DNA from 3 places in the Lactobacillus sp. UMNPBX16 genome. Region 3 is predicted to be linked to each of the others. Evidence: predicted binding sites of a transcription regulator. Region 3 holds the regulator's gene; each other region holds the start of a gene.

Region 1 (5,801 bases), on a different contig from region 3:
TTGTATCTTCAGGTTTAGGATCTACTAATGTAACTGTAACCGGCTTACCAGGCTTAGTTGAAGTTGAAGTAAATGAAGCAGCTAAAATATTTTGGTAACTATCATTGTCTGGCGTAAAGAAATCTATTGTCATTCCATTAGGAATTGGACTATTTGGATCTACTTTAACCATATCTTGTAAAGCTTTTAACAGTACTTCATCAGTAACATGTCTGTCAAGCGCATCATTAGCCATACCTAAATCAAGTGGGCCTTTATCAGTATAGTACCAAATAGCGCGCTGAGTGATACGGTACAATTCATCATCTGTTAAACCATATCTTTTTTGAATATTGTCTGGATTTGATGCAAAACCATTCCAAATGATAGTTCTAATGGCTTTTAAGCTATCTTCATCATTTTCTTGACGTGGAGTACGCATATACTTATTAACTGAGGAACCATCGCTGATGCTTGTTCTATCATAGGAAACACCATTATCATAATAAGCTGGATCATCAGGATAATGCTTAGAAATATTAAAACAATAGCCTAAATCCTTTTGATTATTTTTGCTATCAATATAGATTTCTTCTTTAAGAGAATCGACGTAAATCTTATTACCTGTATCACCTGTACCAGCTCTTACAGTAGTACCTATGGTAGTAGTAACATTTTCATCATTAACTGTAAATTGCTGGTTTGCTACATCATATCCTTCAGGAGCCGATACTTCTTTAATTGTATATTCGCCTTTAGGCAGATTGAACACACTTGCCTCACCATTAGTAGTAAAGTCTTGTACTACCTTGCCATTCTTATCCAAAATTTGAAGATGAGCACCGGCCAATTGTTTCTGGGTATCAGAAGCGATTTTATTAATCGTTACATTGGCCGTGTGATCTGATTGAGTAGTAGAATTATCTTCAGAATTAGTTCCTTTACTTGGAGTAGCTTCTTCTGAATCAGATTTCGAATCTTTCGAATTGGGGTTTCCTTCACCTTTATTAAACTGCTGTGTCTGCCCGTTTAAAGTAGACCCCTTTTCTGCAGCATGAGTAATATTTGCAGATAAACTTACTAGCAATAGTAAACTAGTCAAAATCATCATAAATGCTAATAAAACAGCATTTATGATGATTTTGACTAGTTTGCATATTGCCGCCTCCTTTCACAAATTAAAAATTGAATTAGCTTACCTAAATTTCAGTTTCAATAATAACACTCATTATTTAATAAATCCACTAATATTTTAAAAAATTGTGTAATAAATAAAAAAACTCAGATCATATAAATGATCTGAGCCAAATTGTCGAACAAAATCAGCGTTTGTTGCAGAACTTGAACGCGCAGCGTCATTATGAATGTGAAGCGCGGCAATTAATCAGTGAAATCACAGGACAAAAAATCCCCAAGAGTACAAAAATTAGATTGCCATTTTACACGGATTACGGCCACAACATCAAAATAGGTGAACGCGTCTTTATTAACTCCAATGTGATGATGGTTGACTTAGGTGGCATCACCATTGAAGACGATGTTTTAATTGGACCAGGTGCATATCTTCTTTCCGTTAACCACGGTTTAAAACCTAAGCAGAGAAAAGAAACTCGAATTAAAGCCAGTACTTATCAAGAAAAATGCCTGGATCGGTGCTAGGGCTACCATTTGTCCAGGCGTAATTGTGGGTAAAAATGCTGTAATAGCCGCTGGAGCAGTGGTTACTAAGGATGTGCCGAAAAACACAGTAGTTGCTGGCGTACCTGCAAAAATTATCAAAAAAATAGAAGAATAAAAAACGCAACATTGTCGCGTCTTTTTTTAAGCTTCTTTTTTGTCACTCCAGAGTTTGGAGATTAAGTACAAGATGATGAAAGTAACGATAGCTGAAATCATTGGGATGCGGTAGCTTGGTAAAATCAAAAGTAAGATGATCATCAATACGAAGAACAATAGAATCAAATAATCAACGTAAGGGAAGCCAGGCATTTTGAAGTCATTTAACTTATTTTCAGGTGTTTTTCTTCTGTAAGCAATGTGAGTCAAAACCATTAAGCACCAGATGATCAAGAACATACTTGTTGAAGTAGATGAAATAAAGTTAAAGGCTTGATCGCCGATAATCAAGGTAATCAGTGGTGCGCAGGCCATAAATAATGCTGACAAAATTAAAGCATTTTGTGGCAACTGCCGTCTTGATAGGTGACCAAAAGTTTGATTCCACTTGCCTTTGCCGTGGAAAGTAACTGAGAACAAAAGTCGTCCCGCACTGTATAAAAAACTATTGGTAGATGAAACCGCCGCAGAAATTACAACGAAATTAATGATTAAACTCGCATTTCTAATTCCCGTAGCTCCAAGCGCTTGAACAAATGGACTGGAGTTAGTTGCTACCTTTGACCAAGGGATCACTAGTAAAATACTTAAGATTGCCATTACATAAAACAAAATGATACGAACAGGTAACTGATTAATTGCTCGCTTTAAGGTAGTTTTAGGATTTTGGGCTTCCGCAGCAGTTAAACCAATAAGTTCAACTCCAATAAAACTAAAGATAACCATTTGGAAACCTTGCAAAAATCCTTTAGTACCTCTAGCAAAGAAACCACCGTGATCATCTAGGTTGGCAAAGGCAACAGGACCAAATGATGTTTTACCACCAGTGATTAATAGATAAGCGATCAATAAAACAAAAGCAACTACTGTCACGATTTTGATAATGGCAAAACTGAATTCCAAATTACCAAAAACACGAGCTGAAATTAGATTGATGATCAACAAAACGGCAATTGTAATTAATCCTGGAATCCATGGTTTTAAATTGGAAAACCAATATTCAAAATAAATTCCTAAGGCAGTTGTTTCTGCCATTCCTAAAGTGATCCAACTAATCCAATAAAGATATCCGGTAATAAAACCGATGTTTTTACCCAGATATTGTTCGATAAAATCAATGTAAGTGTGTTTATGAAGGTCAGACATAATCATTTCGCCTAAGGCTCGCATAAGCAAGAATAGGAAAATACCTACAATGATATAAATCAGAATAACGCTAGGACCTGCGCGGTGAATACTGTCACCAACCCCCAGAAAAAGGCCGGTCCCAATTGTTCCACCTAAAGCAATTAACTGAATGTGTGCATTGCTTAGGGTTCGTTTATAACCAGAAGCGGTCTGTGTTTTTTTCTCACTCATATAAGCCCCCCAGTGTTCTCAATCTTTTCACATATAATTAATATTTTATCATTATCAATTAGTATGACCAGACTCTATAGTTAGATTTAAAAAAATATCAAAAATCTGTTTTTTTAAAATAAGTTTGTTAATTCACAAACAAATAATTAAGGAATCGCTTTCATTTGCATTAGAGCGAAATTATGAGGGAATGTGAATCTTTGTTAATTCACTATTTTCATAAATTCATGCATTTACAAATAAAGTTATTGTGCTATAGTTGACATTGTAAATTAGTTCACAAGAATTAGTAGATCTTAGAGGTAATAATACAATGGCTAAGACACAACAAAAAGAGACTCTTACAGAGGACGAAAAGAAAAAGCAAATCTACGACATGGTCGATAACTTAGTAAAGAAATCACATGTCGCTTTAGATCAAATGGCTAACTTCACACAAGAACAAGTTGATAAGATCTGTGAAGCAGTTGCTACTGCAGGTGAACAAAATGCTTACCCACTAGCTAAAATGGCTGTTGAAGAAACTAAACGTGGTGTAGTTGAAGATAAAACTACCAAGAATATGTATGCTTCAGAAAATATCTGGAACAGTTTGCGTCACGAAAAGACCGTCGGCGTAATTGAAGAAGACAAGGAATTAGGTTTGACTAAGATTGCTGAACCTAAAGGTGTTATTGCAGGTGTTACTCCAGTAACTAACCCAACTTCAACTGTTATTTTCAAGGCAATGCTTGCGTTGAAGACGAGAAATACCATTATCTTTGGTTTCCACCCACAGGCTCAAAAATGTTGTGTAGAAACTGGTAAAATCATTCGTGCGGCTGCTGTTGCTGCAGGTGCTCCTGCGGATGCCGTTCAATGGATTGAAGAACCAAGCCTTGATGCAACGACCGATTTGATGAATAACCCAGGTGTTCAAACTATTTTGGCAACTGGTGGTCCAGGTATGGTTAAAGCTGCTTATTCATCAGGCAAGCCAGCTATTGGTGTTGGTCCTGGTAATGGTCCTTCTTACATTGAAAAGACTGCTAATATTGATCGTGCCGTTTATGACATCGTTTTGTCAAAGAACTTCGATAACGGGATGGTTTGTGCTTCTGAAAACTCAGTTGTCGTTGATGATGAAATTTATGACAAGGTCAAGGAAGAATTTAAGAAGTGGAACTGCTACTTCTTGAACAAGGAAGAAATTAAGAAATTTGAGGAACACTTTATCGATCCTCGTCGTGGCACTGTTGCTGGTCCTGTAGCTGGTAAGTCAGCTTATGAAATTGCCAAGCTTTGTGGTGTGGATGTGCCAAAGACAACTAAAGTAATTATCGCTGAATATAAAGGCGTAGGTAGAAACTTCCCACTTTCAGCAGAAAAACTTTCACCAGTCTTTACTTTATACCGTGCTAAGAATCACGATGATGCATTTAAGATTTGTACTGACTTGTTAAACTATGGTGGTCGTGGTCATACCGCTGGTCTTCACTCAAATGATAAAAAGATCATTGATGAGTTTGCCATGAAGATGGATGCTTGCCGTATCTTAGTTAACTCACCAGCTGCACTCGGTGGTATCGGTGATCTTTACAACAACATGTTGCCATCACTTACTTTGGGTACTGGTTCTTACGGTGCCAACACCTTCTCACACAACATTGGTGCTAAGGACTTGTTAAACATCAAAACAGTGGCTAGACGCCGTGATAACATGCAATGGGTAAAGGTCCCATCAAAGACTTACTTCGAACATAACGCTGCTAACTACCTTCGTCACATGCCAAACGTTAACCGTTTCTTCATCGTAACTGATGAAGGTGTAGCTGACCAAGGCTTTGCTGATGAAATTACTGATATCATTTCTAAGCGTTTAGGTCAAAAAGAATATGAAGTCTTTAAGGCTGTAACTCTTGATCCTAATACTGATGTGATCAAGGATGGTGTTCACAGAATGAACATCTTTAAGCCAGACGTTGTAATTGCTATCGGTGGTGGTTCAGTAATGGACGCTGCTAAAGCAATGCGCTTATTCTACGAAAACCCAGAAATGAGTTTTGAAGAGGCTTACCAAAAATTCTTAGACATTAGAAAAAGAGTAGTCCGTTTCCCAAAGATTAATGGTGTACAACTTGTATGTATCCCAACTACTTCAGGAACTGGCTCAGAAGTTTCCCCAATTGCTATTATTTCTGATGCTAAGACTGGTATTAAGCATACTTTATGTGATTATGCATTGACGCCGGACGTTTCAATCGTTGATGATCAATTTGTTCAAACTTTGCCCAAACGTTTAATTGCTTGGTCAGGTTTTGAAGCATTAGGTCACGCTATCGAAAGCTATGTTTCGACTATGGCTACAGACTTTACCCGCGGTTGGTCACTTGAAGCCATCAAGACTATCTTTGCTAACTTGAAGAAGTCATACGATGGCGACCTTGATGCAAGAAAGCAGATGCATGATGCCGCAACTATTGCAGGTATGGCATATTCAAACGCCTTCCTTGGCCTTGAACACTCAATCGCTCACACCGTTGGATCAACCTTCGATATTCCAAGTGGCGTAAGTGATGCAATTGCTTTACCACAAGTTATCCGCTTCAACTCAAAGCGTCCTGAAAAACTTGCCATGTGGCCTCACT
Region 2 (5,801 bases), on a different contig from region 3:
AGTTCTAAGGTTAATACTTACTCAGGTGGTTTTTATCTGAAAAAGAATCAAACTTTAAAAGTCGCTTATGGCAATTTTGGTGATACCCACTTTGTTAACTGGATGCAACTGACTACTGATAATCAGAATGGAATTGTAATGTTTTTGAATCAAACTTATGGTAGTAAAAATCATATTCGTGCAATCGGGTATAACATTTTAAAGCATATAAAGGCTAATACCTTTATTAAGGGCTAAGAAAAAAGCTTGTTAACTGATATTGAAGTTAACAAGCTTTTTTTAACGATGATTTTTGGGCATTTTGCTGCGCTGGCCAAATAATTCGCCAACTAACTTGAAGAAGCCGTAAGCAATTAGCAAAATACCGATAATAATAATTGCTCTCCGATTAAAGGCACTAGGGTTAACCACTACGATAATTCCTAAAGCAAAAGCAATTAATGCCTCGATCGCTACAATAGTAATCTGAAAAATTCCGGGTAATTTACGAAAGACTAGTTGCCTAATTCGAATGTAGGAATAGATAATTAAGAATAGTCCTAAGAAGTAGTGAGCTAAGAAAATTAGTAGACGGTTATTAGAAATTAACGCGGTTGATAAAGCAAAAACTACTAAATACGAAATAATAAAGAAGTTTTTTTGTCGGTCTTTTAGACTAGATTTTGCCGTTGTTAAAATTTGGTGAACACTGAAACCAATCCCCGTGAAGGCAACTAGGGCGCCAAAAGCGCGCACTGCATATTGGGGTAGAGTTAGACTAATGATTCCTAATACTACCAGCACCCAACCAACAATTGTGTCTGTTGAGAAAAGCGCTTTGGTCAGTTGCTGGCTCTTGATCGTCTGCCAAATGCTGGAAAATAATGAACCAAAGACGAAACGGGTTCGCCGAGATGAATCAGCCAGTGAAAACAAAATTGCACCAAAACCGCCAAAACCATTTTTATCAAGTTCGTTGATCTTAGTTGCGCCGCTAGAGCTTAAAGCAGAAAAGAGGTCATTAGTTAAAGACTCACGTTCTTCTAGGGTGGCGTTACCAATCCATTGATTGATTAGTTGATTATATACTTGAGATTGAGCATTGCGGTGGCGTCTGGTGTCGAAGTTAGAACCGATTATTTGCCAGGAAAAAGCATCGTGTTGGCTTAATCCCTTGCGAGTACTACCAACAATAGTGGCTGGAATATTTTTCGACTCAAACAAGCGACCGATGACGCTAAAGTCTGGCACAAAGCGGCGTAGAGTATTTTGCAAATACTTATTAGGGAGCTGAGCACCAACTTCTTCTGCAATTCCAGGTGAATCAAAGGTATAAATACGTTTGATTCTTTTTCTTAATTTGGGCTCAATATTAATGGCAGCATATTCAGCTAAATTGCCACCTTTTGAGTGACCGCCTAAGTAATAATCTTGATCATCAGCTTTGAGAATAGTTTCGAGCAATTTTACTGCTTGTTGTTGGGCTACAGTGATTTTAAAACTAATTTCAAAATCTTCTTTCCAGCCAATTAGTGAATCGTCAGTCCCACGAAAAGCAATAAAGTTGGTCCCATCAGTTAGTTCAATTTTGATTGCACTAAATTGAGTATGTTCAGTTAACGTACTAATAAAATACGACAGTTTTGCATTTTTAAAGCGGTCTGCATGAGCCATTAATTTAAATAGTTCTTGGTATTGCAAATTATCATAACGAGGATGATCATCTGCAAAATAGAGCTTGGCAGCCTTCTCTAAACTAATTGTCGTTCCGTTACTTTTAACAATACCTGGTAATTCAAGATAAGAAAAAATAGATAAAACAAGTGCATCAATATCATTAAAAGGCGATGTTGAGAAGTCAACGTCACCACGCCATTTTAAATATGTAAGAATATTATTATCTGGATACATGCTTTACCTTCTTTAAATATAACTTTATAATTCCATTTCAATTTTAACGTAACTTATAAAGGATAGTGCAAGAAAAAAGCCCTTTTGAGAAAATTTTCAAAAGAACTTAGGATTTGATATAACATCAGTTATTTATTGTGGTATAATAAAACAGGTAGAAGGGGATTCTACTACCTGCACATGGGTCATAATAAGGACTTATAAAAACAATCAAGACCCAAGAAATAGTATATCAATATGATATACTAAACACAATATCTTTGTGGCTTTTTTTAGGAATACTGTTATATTTATTATATAGCAGTATTTTTGTTTTATAAAAAAGAGGAAAAAGGATGTTAAAAGAAGGAACATATAGTGCCCGTGCACGCGGCATGGCAGGCTTTGTAGGTGTGACATTAACTGTAGCTGATAATAAAATTTCAACTGTAGATTTAGATTTATCTACGGAAACGCCGCAGTATGGTCAAAAAGCAGAAAAAACATTAAAGCAGGAAATTTTGGATAAACAATCTGCTGATATCGACGCTGTTACTGGTGCAACATTTACTTCCAATGGGGTTAAAGAGGCTACAAGCGAAGCCTTAAAACAGGCAAAGTAGGAGATAACTGTGCACGTTACTACATATTTCATCATTGCTGTAATTATTATAGTAGTATTTTTGTTATTCAGATCAGAGCACAAGTTTGAATTCTTAAAGGCTGCAATTTTATTTGTCATTCAGCTGTGTTGTTCAACAATTAATTTCTTAATTTTCATGGTAATTGCGTATTTGATCATGAGTCAATGGGACCATGTTAATTTGGGAAACTTGTTTTTGCTGTTAGCAGCATTTGTTGTACTTTCAGGTGTTTTTGTTTATTGGGGGATGCGACTGGCTAGCAAAATTTTTAAGTTTTCGACAACTACACTCACTTTGGTAGAATATTATATTCAGTGGTCGTTAATATATGTTACAGTTTATCAAGCGATATTTAGTAACATAAAACATATTACTTCAATTACAAACTTCATCAGAGTAGGTAATTTTTTAGATCCAAATTTGTTTGTAGTTGTGATACTGCCATCATTCATTTCAGTTTGGATTGCGGTAATTCTTTACAAAAAGTCAATTAAGGCAATATAAAAAAGAGGCGTGAGCCTCTTTTTTGTTATTTTCTTTCTAAAATTTCATCCATCTTTTGGAAGAAGAGATCCTTATTGGCTTTAGTAACAAGAGTTACTTCTCTTCCTTTAGGATCCCGTACAAAGCTTCCTGCACTTAACCCATCAGTGATGACTCTTGCTTTAGCCGTTTCGGTTTCAACAACTTCTGGATATAGTGCGCTGATTGTAGTTAGCACATCCCAAAGGTAGAGTTCGGCTGATGGTATAGATACGATTAGACTATAGCCTTGTCCTATCAAGTCCATTGCAGGATATTTGCGTAAACTTGCCCAGTGCTGGCGCAACTCATCGTTAAGTGGTAATTCTTCCGTACTTTCTAATCCGACCATCTGAATTGGAATATTTGATTCAAATACGCGTTTAACTGCGTATGGATCCCAAAACGAGTTCCATTCTTGACTACCGTCAGCGTTAACCATAGCAACGTTGCCGTGCCCATCAAGAGAACCACCCATCCAATAAAGTTTTTCAATGTTTTTCTCAATGTCGGGATCGACATCTAAAGCGCGAGCTAGGTCAGTTAACGGACCTGTCATAACTAAAGCGATAGGCTCGTCTGCTTCTTTAATTTTTTCGACCATGTCTAAATGAGTAGGAAGCTTTGCCTGTTGCGTATCAATCTTGCCACTTTCATTGAGCATGGGAAGATAATTAAATGAATAAGTTGCCATCCGCCACTCGTGAGGAAATTGGTTGACTGCACGTGAGTTGGAACGAGCAATAGTCAAATCATCACCACGTAAGTTAAAAAGATCGGTCATTTTGCGACATGCTTCAACACTAGGATCAATGTAGCCGTCTGCATCAATTGCACCAACGCCTAAAAGTTTGATATTTGGTGCTTGTAGTAAGAGCAGATAAGATACTAAATCATCGATATTACCATCATGGTTAAAATAAATTTGTTTCATTGTTTATGCCTTTCTTAATATAGATACTTTTATTCTACCAAGATTTTAGTTGAAATGATCGGGTAGATGATTATTTTTACGATAAGCGTCTCTAGAATTTGGAGACCTCTTTTTGTGCTAAAATAAAAAACATGAATATTGAAACATTAAAAAAAGAATTTAGCGCTCGGGCAAATGAAGAAAAGGCCAATCATCTTGTTGGTTACATGCGAAATCAATTTCTATTCTATGGCCTACAAACACCAGAACGTAGGGCGATTTCTCATAATTTTTTGAAAGATGAAAAGAAGAAAAAAGAAGTTGACTGGAAGTTGCTAGACCAGGCATGGGATGAAGAACAACGCGAATTGCAATATTTTGCCTGTGATTATTTATTGGCAATGAAAAAGTATATTGTTTTTGATGATTTAGCTAAAATTGAGCGTTTTGTTAGAACAAAGCAATGGTGGGATACGATTGACTCATTAATCAAAATTTATGGCTATGTTGGCTTAACGGATAATCGAGTAGACGATCTAATGCTCAAGTGGTCGCAAGATCCAGATTTCTGGGTAAGAAGGGTCGCGATTGAGCATCAATTATTGCGTAAAAAGAAGATGAACACCGCGTTATTACAAAAAATTATTGAAAATAATCTTGATAGTCAGGAGTTTTTTATCAATAAGGCAATTGGCTGGGCTTTGCGTGATTACTCTAAGACCAATCCAGATTGGGTGCGTAACTTCATTGAACTGCATCGAGAGCATTTAGCTAAATTGAGTATTAAAGAAGGCAGTAAATATTTATAAAATAAAAAACTGATATTCAATGATTAAAGTCTGAATATCAGTTTTTTGATATTAATAGTTTAATTAATCTAAGTCTTGACCGTTAGATTCGATAACTTTCTTGTACCAGAAGAATGAGTCCTTACGTGAACGAGCCAATGTACCTTCACCAGCATCGTTTTTATCAACGTAGATAAAGCCGTAGCGCTTATCCATTTGACCAGTACCTGCAGAAACAAGGTCAATACAGCCCCATGGTAAGTAACCCATTAAGTCAACACCGTCGAGTTCAACAGCCTTTTCCATTTCTGAAATATGGTTTCTCAAGTAGTCGATTCTGTAGTCATCGTGAACCTTGCCGTCTTCAACCTTGTCGTAAGCACCAAGACCATTTTCAACGATGAACAATGGCTTGTGGTAACGATCTTGCAATTGGTTTAAGGCAATTCTCAAACCTTCTGGATCGATTTCCCAGCCCCAGTCACTACGCTTCAAAGTAGGGTTCTTAGCTACAGCTTTAGCTAAATCAGTTAAATCATCAGGCTTAACTTTTTCGCTTGAAACAGTAGTAGTTTGGTAGTAACTAAAGCCAACATAATCAACTGTACCTTCCTTTAAGACAATTCTATCTTCATCAGTGATGTCAGGACGGTAGCCATTTCTTTCGATATAAGCTTCAACAGCATTTGGATATTCGCCAAAAACATGAACGTCTGAGAACCAATCACGGCGTTGCTCCCACTTGTCAGCTAATAATACATCATCACTTGATGGAGTAAGTGGACGAACAGGTGAGTAGTTGATCATACAACCAATTTGGAAGTTAGGGTTGATCTTGTGACCAATCTTAACTGCTAATGCAGAAGCAACTAATTCATAGTGACCAGCTTGATACATTGCAGCTTCTTTATCCCTGTCAGTCATGTCATCTTTGAAAAGAATACCAGAATTAGTAGCCATTAAGAAGTCATTGTTAAATGCTGATTGGTTATCAATTTCATTGAAAGTCATCCAGTACTTAACCTTGTTCTTGTAACGCTTGAAGCAAACTTCTGCGAAATGTAC
Region 3 (5,801 bases):
CTGTGGTCCATATTGATTCCTCCTATGTAAACGTTTTATTCTCAATTCACTAATTATGATAACGCATTCAAAAAATATGTCAATCGTTTGACATAAAATTCTTTATTTCTTTTATTTACTTATGAATTACTAAGTATTTTTCTTTCTGTTAAACGTTTGACATATTTTTCAGACTAACTTAAAATACATGTAAAAAGACAACGCTTTCATGGAGGCATATTTATGGAATGGACAAGAGAAAAACGTTACTTACCTTATCAAGATTGGGACGCTGATACATTAATGCATTTGCAAGCACAAGCCGCAAACTCACCTTACCAAATGCGCTATCATTTGCATCCTATTTCTGGCTTAATTAATGACCCTAATGGATTTTCCTACTTTGATGGTGCTTACCACCTCTTCTATCAATCATATCCATTCGGCGCAGTTCACGGTCTAAAGTCATGGTGGCACTTCAAATCAACTGACATGGTTCACTGGGAAAACTTAGGCTTAGGTATTGAACCAGACACAATGGCTGATTCACATGGAGCTTATTCTGGCTCTGCTCGCGAAATCGATGGTAAGCTTTTCATCATGTATACCGGTAACCACCGCGATGAAAATTGGGTACGTACTCCTTATCAAATCGGTGCTTGGATGGATAAAAATAATAAAGTTTCAGACAAAACCATCCTATTTAAGAATCCAGATCACATCACCGAACATTTTCGCGATCCCCAAATTATCAAAGAAAATGACACTTACTACGCAATTTTAGGTGCCCAAGATAAAAAGGAAAAACACGGTCACATTGACGTTTGGAAGTCTCAGGATCTAAAGAACTGGGAAGAATTGGGCTTCTTAGACTTTACCAACGAAGACATGGGCTACATGATCGAGTGTCCCAACATCGTCCGTGTTGATGGCAAAGTCGTGGTCATTTTCTGTCCTCAGGGTTTAGACAAAAAAGTAGCAGCTTATGATGACATTTACCCAAATATGTACGTTATTGCTGATGATATTGACTGGGAAAATCATAAGTTAATTAATCCAGGTAAATTACACAATTTGGATCACGGGTTCGATGTTTATGCCACTCAGGCCTTTAACGCCCCAGATGGTAATGCCTACGAAGTCAGTTGGGTTGGCTTGCCTGACACTACTTACCCTACTGATGATGAAAACTGGGCTAACTGCTTGAGTCAAGTGAAGGAACTCCACCTAAAGAGTGACAAGTTAATTCAAACGCCAGTTAAGGCAATAAGCAGTATCCGCAAAAACGAAGCAAGCATATCTAATCAAGTAGTCAGCGATCAAGCCGGCCAACAATTTGAACTTGAATTAACAATTAAGGCTAACCAAAGTGGCACTTTACATTTAGCTGCAAATAATGACTTAAGTAACAGTTTACAGCTCAATTTCGATACCAAAAATGGTAAATTAGTATTAGATCGTGCTCATGCTGGGCAAAAAGTAGCAGTTGATTATGGCGAAAGTCGAGCTATTACGCTTTCACCAAATCATGACCTCAAGCTTGATATCTTTGTTGATCATTCATTAATCGAAGTATTCGTTAATGATGGTGAAAAGGTATTGACTGGACGCTACTTTGCCGATCAGACCAACAAAAAAATTGCGTTTGCTCAAGACATTGACTACACTGGCAAGCTTTGGCAAATGCAAACAATTCTTTAAACATCAGGTGATACTATGGCAGCAAAATTAAGCGACGTTGCCAAAAAAGCCGGTTGCTCTGTAACTACCGTTTCGCGGGTAATCAACAACCATGGCTATTTAAGTCAAAAAACTAAAGATAAAGTTTTTGCCGCAATGCGGGAATTAAATTATCGTCCCAATTCTATTGCCCGCTCATTACAAGGAAAGAAAATGAAATTAGTCGGTTTGATTTTTCCTGAGATCACTAATCCTTTTTTTGCGGAATTAGTACAGGATATCGAAACCACTTTATTCCAACAAAACTATAAAGTAATCCTATGCAATGCAGGACAAAACAAAGAAAAAGAACGCGAATATCTGCGCATGCTTCAGGCTAATCAAGTTGATGGCATTATCGCTGGTGCGCACAATCTAGGTATCAATGAATACCAACAACTAGGTTTGCCAATTGTCTCTTTCGACCGAAAGCTATCTGATAATGTTCCAATTGTTAGTTGTGATAATTATCAAGGCATCAAGTTGGCAGTACATGACTTGGTTCAAACTGGTTGTCACAAAATTTACTTTCTGGGCAATGAACACAGAAAAGGTAATCCGACTGACGAACGACTAGCAGCTTATCTTGATGAAGCAAAGGAATGTCACTTTTCAGCCCACATTCGTTCAGTTGCTTTTTCTGATTCTTCCAACATTAAAAATATGAAAATTCATGACATGTTAGTCAATGATCATCCTGATGGCGTCGTCTGCACAGATGATTTAACTGCAGTTTTAGTTTTACAAGAAGCAAAAAAATTAGGCATTAAAGTGCCTAAGGAATTAAAAGTGATTGGTTTTGACGGAACAAAGCAAATTCAAACTTACCATTCGGAACTATCCACAATTGCTCAGCCAATTCATGATATTGCAACTTTATTGGTTAAGTTATTGCTTACCCGAATTTCCAATCCCGACGAAAAATTGCGCCAAAAGAATTATATTTTGCCTGTCAAATTAATCAAGAGTGAAACAACTGCATGAAAAAAAGCCGAAAATCGGCTTTTTCTTTTACTCAAATTTAGTTTTCTTTGTCACTATCTAAGAAATAGATCAACGTTTGCAATTCGGTTGCTAAGTCTACATTTTGTACTCGCACATCAGCTGGAGCTGATAAACGAATCGGAGTAAAGTTCATAATTCCCTTTACACCCGCATCAACCATTTCATCTGTAGTTTTCTGAGCAGCTGTTGAAGGAACTGTCAAAATTGCAATTGTAATCTGTTGATCACTTAGTTGTTGCTTTAAGTCGTCCATGTCATAAACGGGGACACCACTTAAGATACGACCAGTAATCTCCTTATTGATATCAAAAGCACAGGAAATTCGAATATTATTACTGCGCTTAAAGTTGTAATTAAGCAGCGCCCGTCCCAGATTACCTACACCTATTAAAGCAACATTAGTTAAAGTATCTTGATTCAAAATTTTCTTGAAGAAGCTCAATAAATTCTTTACATCATATCCATAGCCACGTTTTCCCAACGCACCAAAGTATGAAAAATCTCTTCTAATTGAAGCACTATCTACTTGAACTGCCTCTGACAGCTCAGTTGAAGAAACCTTATCTTTGCCTTCTTCATTTAAAATAATCAAATAACGGTAATATAATGGTAATCTTTTTGCCGTTGCTTTTGGGATTTTTATTTTTTCCATATAGGAACCCTCCAAACTTAAATGTTTGTGAATGTACAATCAAGCACTTCTATCATACCTGCTATGATAGTACTTATGCAAGTATCTTTTTCACAAATTATCATTTTTTTCACATATTTAACTTAAAAACAAACAATTTGCGCTATATGGTAGAATAGTGGTTAGGTGAAAAATTATGATTATTGCACAAGGACACGATTTAGAACAACAATTTGGGGCCAACACATTATTCAAAAATGTTAATTTTTCAATCGATTCCAATGCCAGAATCGGATTGGTTGGCCCTAACGGGGTTGGTAAAACCACCCTGTTAAAAATAATGACTGGTGAGCAAGAACCAACTCACGGCGAATTTACAGTTAATAAAGGCATTGATGTTGGTTATATCGCTCAGGAAAATGCATTAGATGAAAATAAAACCATTTGGGATGAAATGGAAACCGTTTTCGCTCCTTTAATAAGGGAAGGAAAAAGCTTAGTCCAACTACAAGAAAAAATTGCAGATCATCCTGAAGATCAAGAATTGCTTAAGCAATACGATCAAAAGCAATTCAACTTTGAACAAAAAGGCGGCTATACTTATCAATCTGATATTAAAAGTATCTTGAATGGCTTTAAGTTTCCTGAAGACACTTGGCAAAAGAAGATTGGTAGTTTATCCGGTGGTGAAAAAACACGGTTAGCTTTCGTTAAATTACTTTTACGCAAACCTGCTCTGTTGTTATTGGACGAGCCAACTAACTACTTAGATTTAGATACCCTAGATTGGTTGGAAGGATTTTTAAAGAATTACAGTGGTGCAATCCTCGTGGTTTCCCACGACCAATATTTCTTAGATCATTTAGCAACCCAAATTTTTGAACTAGAATTTGGTAAATTAACTGCTTTTAAGGGCAACTATTCAGCCTATGTCATGCAGCGCGAGCAACGTGATAAGGACCAAGAAGCCGCTTATGAAAAGCAACAAGCTGAAATCAAAAAAGATGAAGAATTTATCCAAAAAAACTTGGTTCGAGCAACTACCACTAAGCGTGCACAAAGTCGGCGTAAAAAACTAGAAAAAATTGAGCGGATTACTCCACCTAAACATAAAAATAAGGTACGGATTCATTTTTCAAGCGATCATCCTTCTGGCAAGGAAGTATTAATTTTCAACGATTTGACGATTGGTTATCCCGATAAAACCATGGTTAAAGATATTTCCTTCCAGATTAATAAAGGAGATCGCGTCGCGATTATTGGACCAAATGGAATCGGTAAATCTACTCTGCTTAAGACTATTATGAAGCAATTAACGCCCAAGAGTGGCTCAATTAAGTATGGCGCATCCCTTGAGATTGGTTATTACGACCAAGAATTACAAGGACTAGATCCATCTAAGACTGTATTGGATACTGTTTGGGATCGTCACAAAACCATGCCTGAACGCGATGTACGGTCAATCTTAGCCAGCTTTTTATTCACAGCTAAAGACATTGATAAAACGGTAGGTCAATTATCTGGTGGACAAAAAGCACGGTTAACTTTAACTGTTTTATCACTTGAACATGATAACTTCTTACTGATGGATGAACCAACTAACCACTTAGATATCGAAGCAAAAGAAGTACTAGAAAAAGCTTTAAAAGACTTTGATGGTACCCTGCTCTTTGTTTCCCACGACCGTTACTTTATCAATCAACTAGCTAATAAGATTGTTTTAGTTCGCGATGGGCATGCTAAAGTCTACGATGGCAATTATTCTTATTATCTTGATGAGAAGGCAAAACAAGCAGCTATGGCTGAAAATAGTGCCGCTGAGACAGAAGTCGAGCCAAGCAAACAAATTAGCCAGCAAAAACTTTCTTACCAAGAGCAAAAGCAACGTGATTCTCAAAAGAGAAAGTTGCAGCGTGCAATTGATAATGCAGAAAAACAAATTGAACAGCTTGAAGAACGAGAGCAAGAAATCCAAACCGAAATGGCCAATCCAGAAATTGCTTCAAGCTTTGATAAATTGGGGCCACTGCAAGAACAACTTTCTGATGTACAACAGAAATTAGATGAAGCAAATTCTGCCTGGGAAAAGGCAATCGAAGAAATGGACAATTTTGAATAAAAGTATAATAAGTAAGTTCTATGTACTGAGACGTAAAAAGTAGACAATTAAAATATTGGATTAATACAGGCTTGACTTCGATACTCTTTCGGGGTTAAGCCTTTTAATCTGCTCTTTATCCTTTCGTTGTTACAGTATTCGATATATTCCTCGATTGCTTGAGTTAATTCTTGAAGATTATGATACTTGTATTCTTGATCATAGAACATTTCAGTTTTGAGCAGGCCAAAGAAGTTCTCCATTAGCCCATCATCCATGGAGTTGCCCTTTCTGGACATGCTTTGAGTAATACCATGGAGTTTTAAAGCTCGCTGATAACGAGGGCTTTGATACTGACAGCCCTGATCA

Evidence for each region. Region 3 encodes Rex, which represses fermentation and respiration genes when NADH is low (regulators of the CRP and FNR family bind a similar motif). Its sites were predicted from a motif close to TTGTGAANTANTTCACAA; they were not measured.
Region 1: a site for Rex is predicted at 3,440-3,457, ahead of adhE (bifunctional acetaldehyde-CoA/alcohol dehydrogenase). Genes of this name have one in related genera too.
Region 2: a site for Rex is predicted at 1,975-1,992, ahead of CP367_RS09135 (FMN-binding protein). Genes of this name have one in related genera too.

Annotation. Positions count from the first base shown of each region.
Region 1 is NZ_PCYU01000018.1:8-5,808, forward strand. Features, by position in the region: partial or broken gene CP367_RS04645 (thioester-forming surface-anchored protein) at 1-1,081, opposite strand, end outside; partial or broken gene CP367_RS04650 (DapH/DapD/GlmU-related protein) at 1,270-1,774, shown strand; gene CP367_RS04655 (amino acid permease) at 1,801-3,174, opposite strand; gene adhE (bifunctional acetaldehyde-CoA/alcohol dehydrogenase) at 3,488-5,801, shown strand, end outside.
Region 2 is NZ_PCYU01000043.1:11,063-16,863, forward strand. Features, by position in the region: gene CP367_RS09125 (serine hydrolase) at 1-237, shown strand, start outside; gene CP367_RS09130 (Mbeg1-like protein) at 280-1,890, opposite strand; gene CP367_RS09135 (FMN-binding protein) at 2,226-2,492, shown strand; gene CP367_RS09140 (hypothetical protein) at 2,502-3,017, shown strand; gene CP367_RS09145 (nucleoside hydrolase) at 3,043-3,969, opposite strand; gene CP367_RS09150 (DNA alkylation repair protein) at 4,101-4,757, shown strand; gene CP367_RS09155 (6-phospho-beta-glucosidase) at 4,821-5,801, opposite strand, start outside.
Region 3 is NZ_PCYU01000027.1:38,018-43,818, forward strand. Features, by position in the region: gene CP367_RS06705 (sucrose-specific PTS transporter subunit IIBC) at 1-11, opposite strand, end outside; gene CP367_RS06710 (sucrose-6-phosphate hydrolase) at 223-1,680, shown strand; gene CP367_RS06715 (LacI family DNA-binding transcriptional regulator) at 1,696-2,682, shown strand; gene CP367_RS06720 (redox-sensing transcriptional repressor Rex) at 2,720-3,355, opposite strand; gene CP367_RS06725 (ABC-F family ATP-binding cassette domain-containing protein) at 3,531-5,453, shown strand; partial or broken gene CP367_RS06730 (IS3 family transposase) at 5,501-5,801, opposite strand, start outside.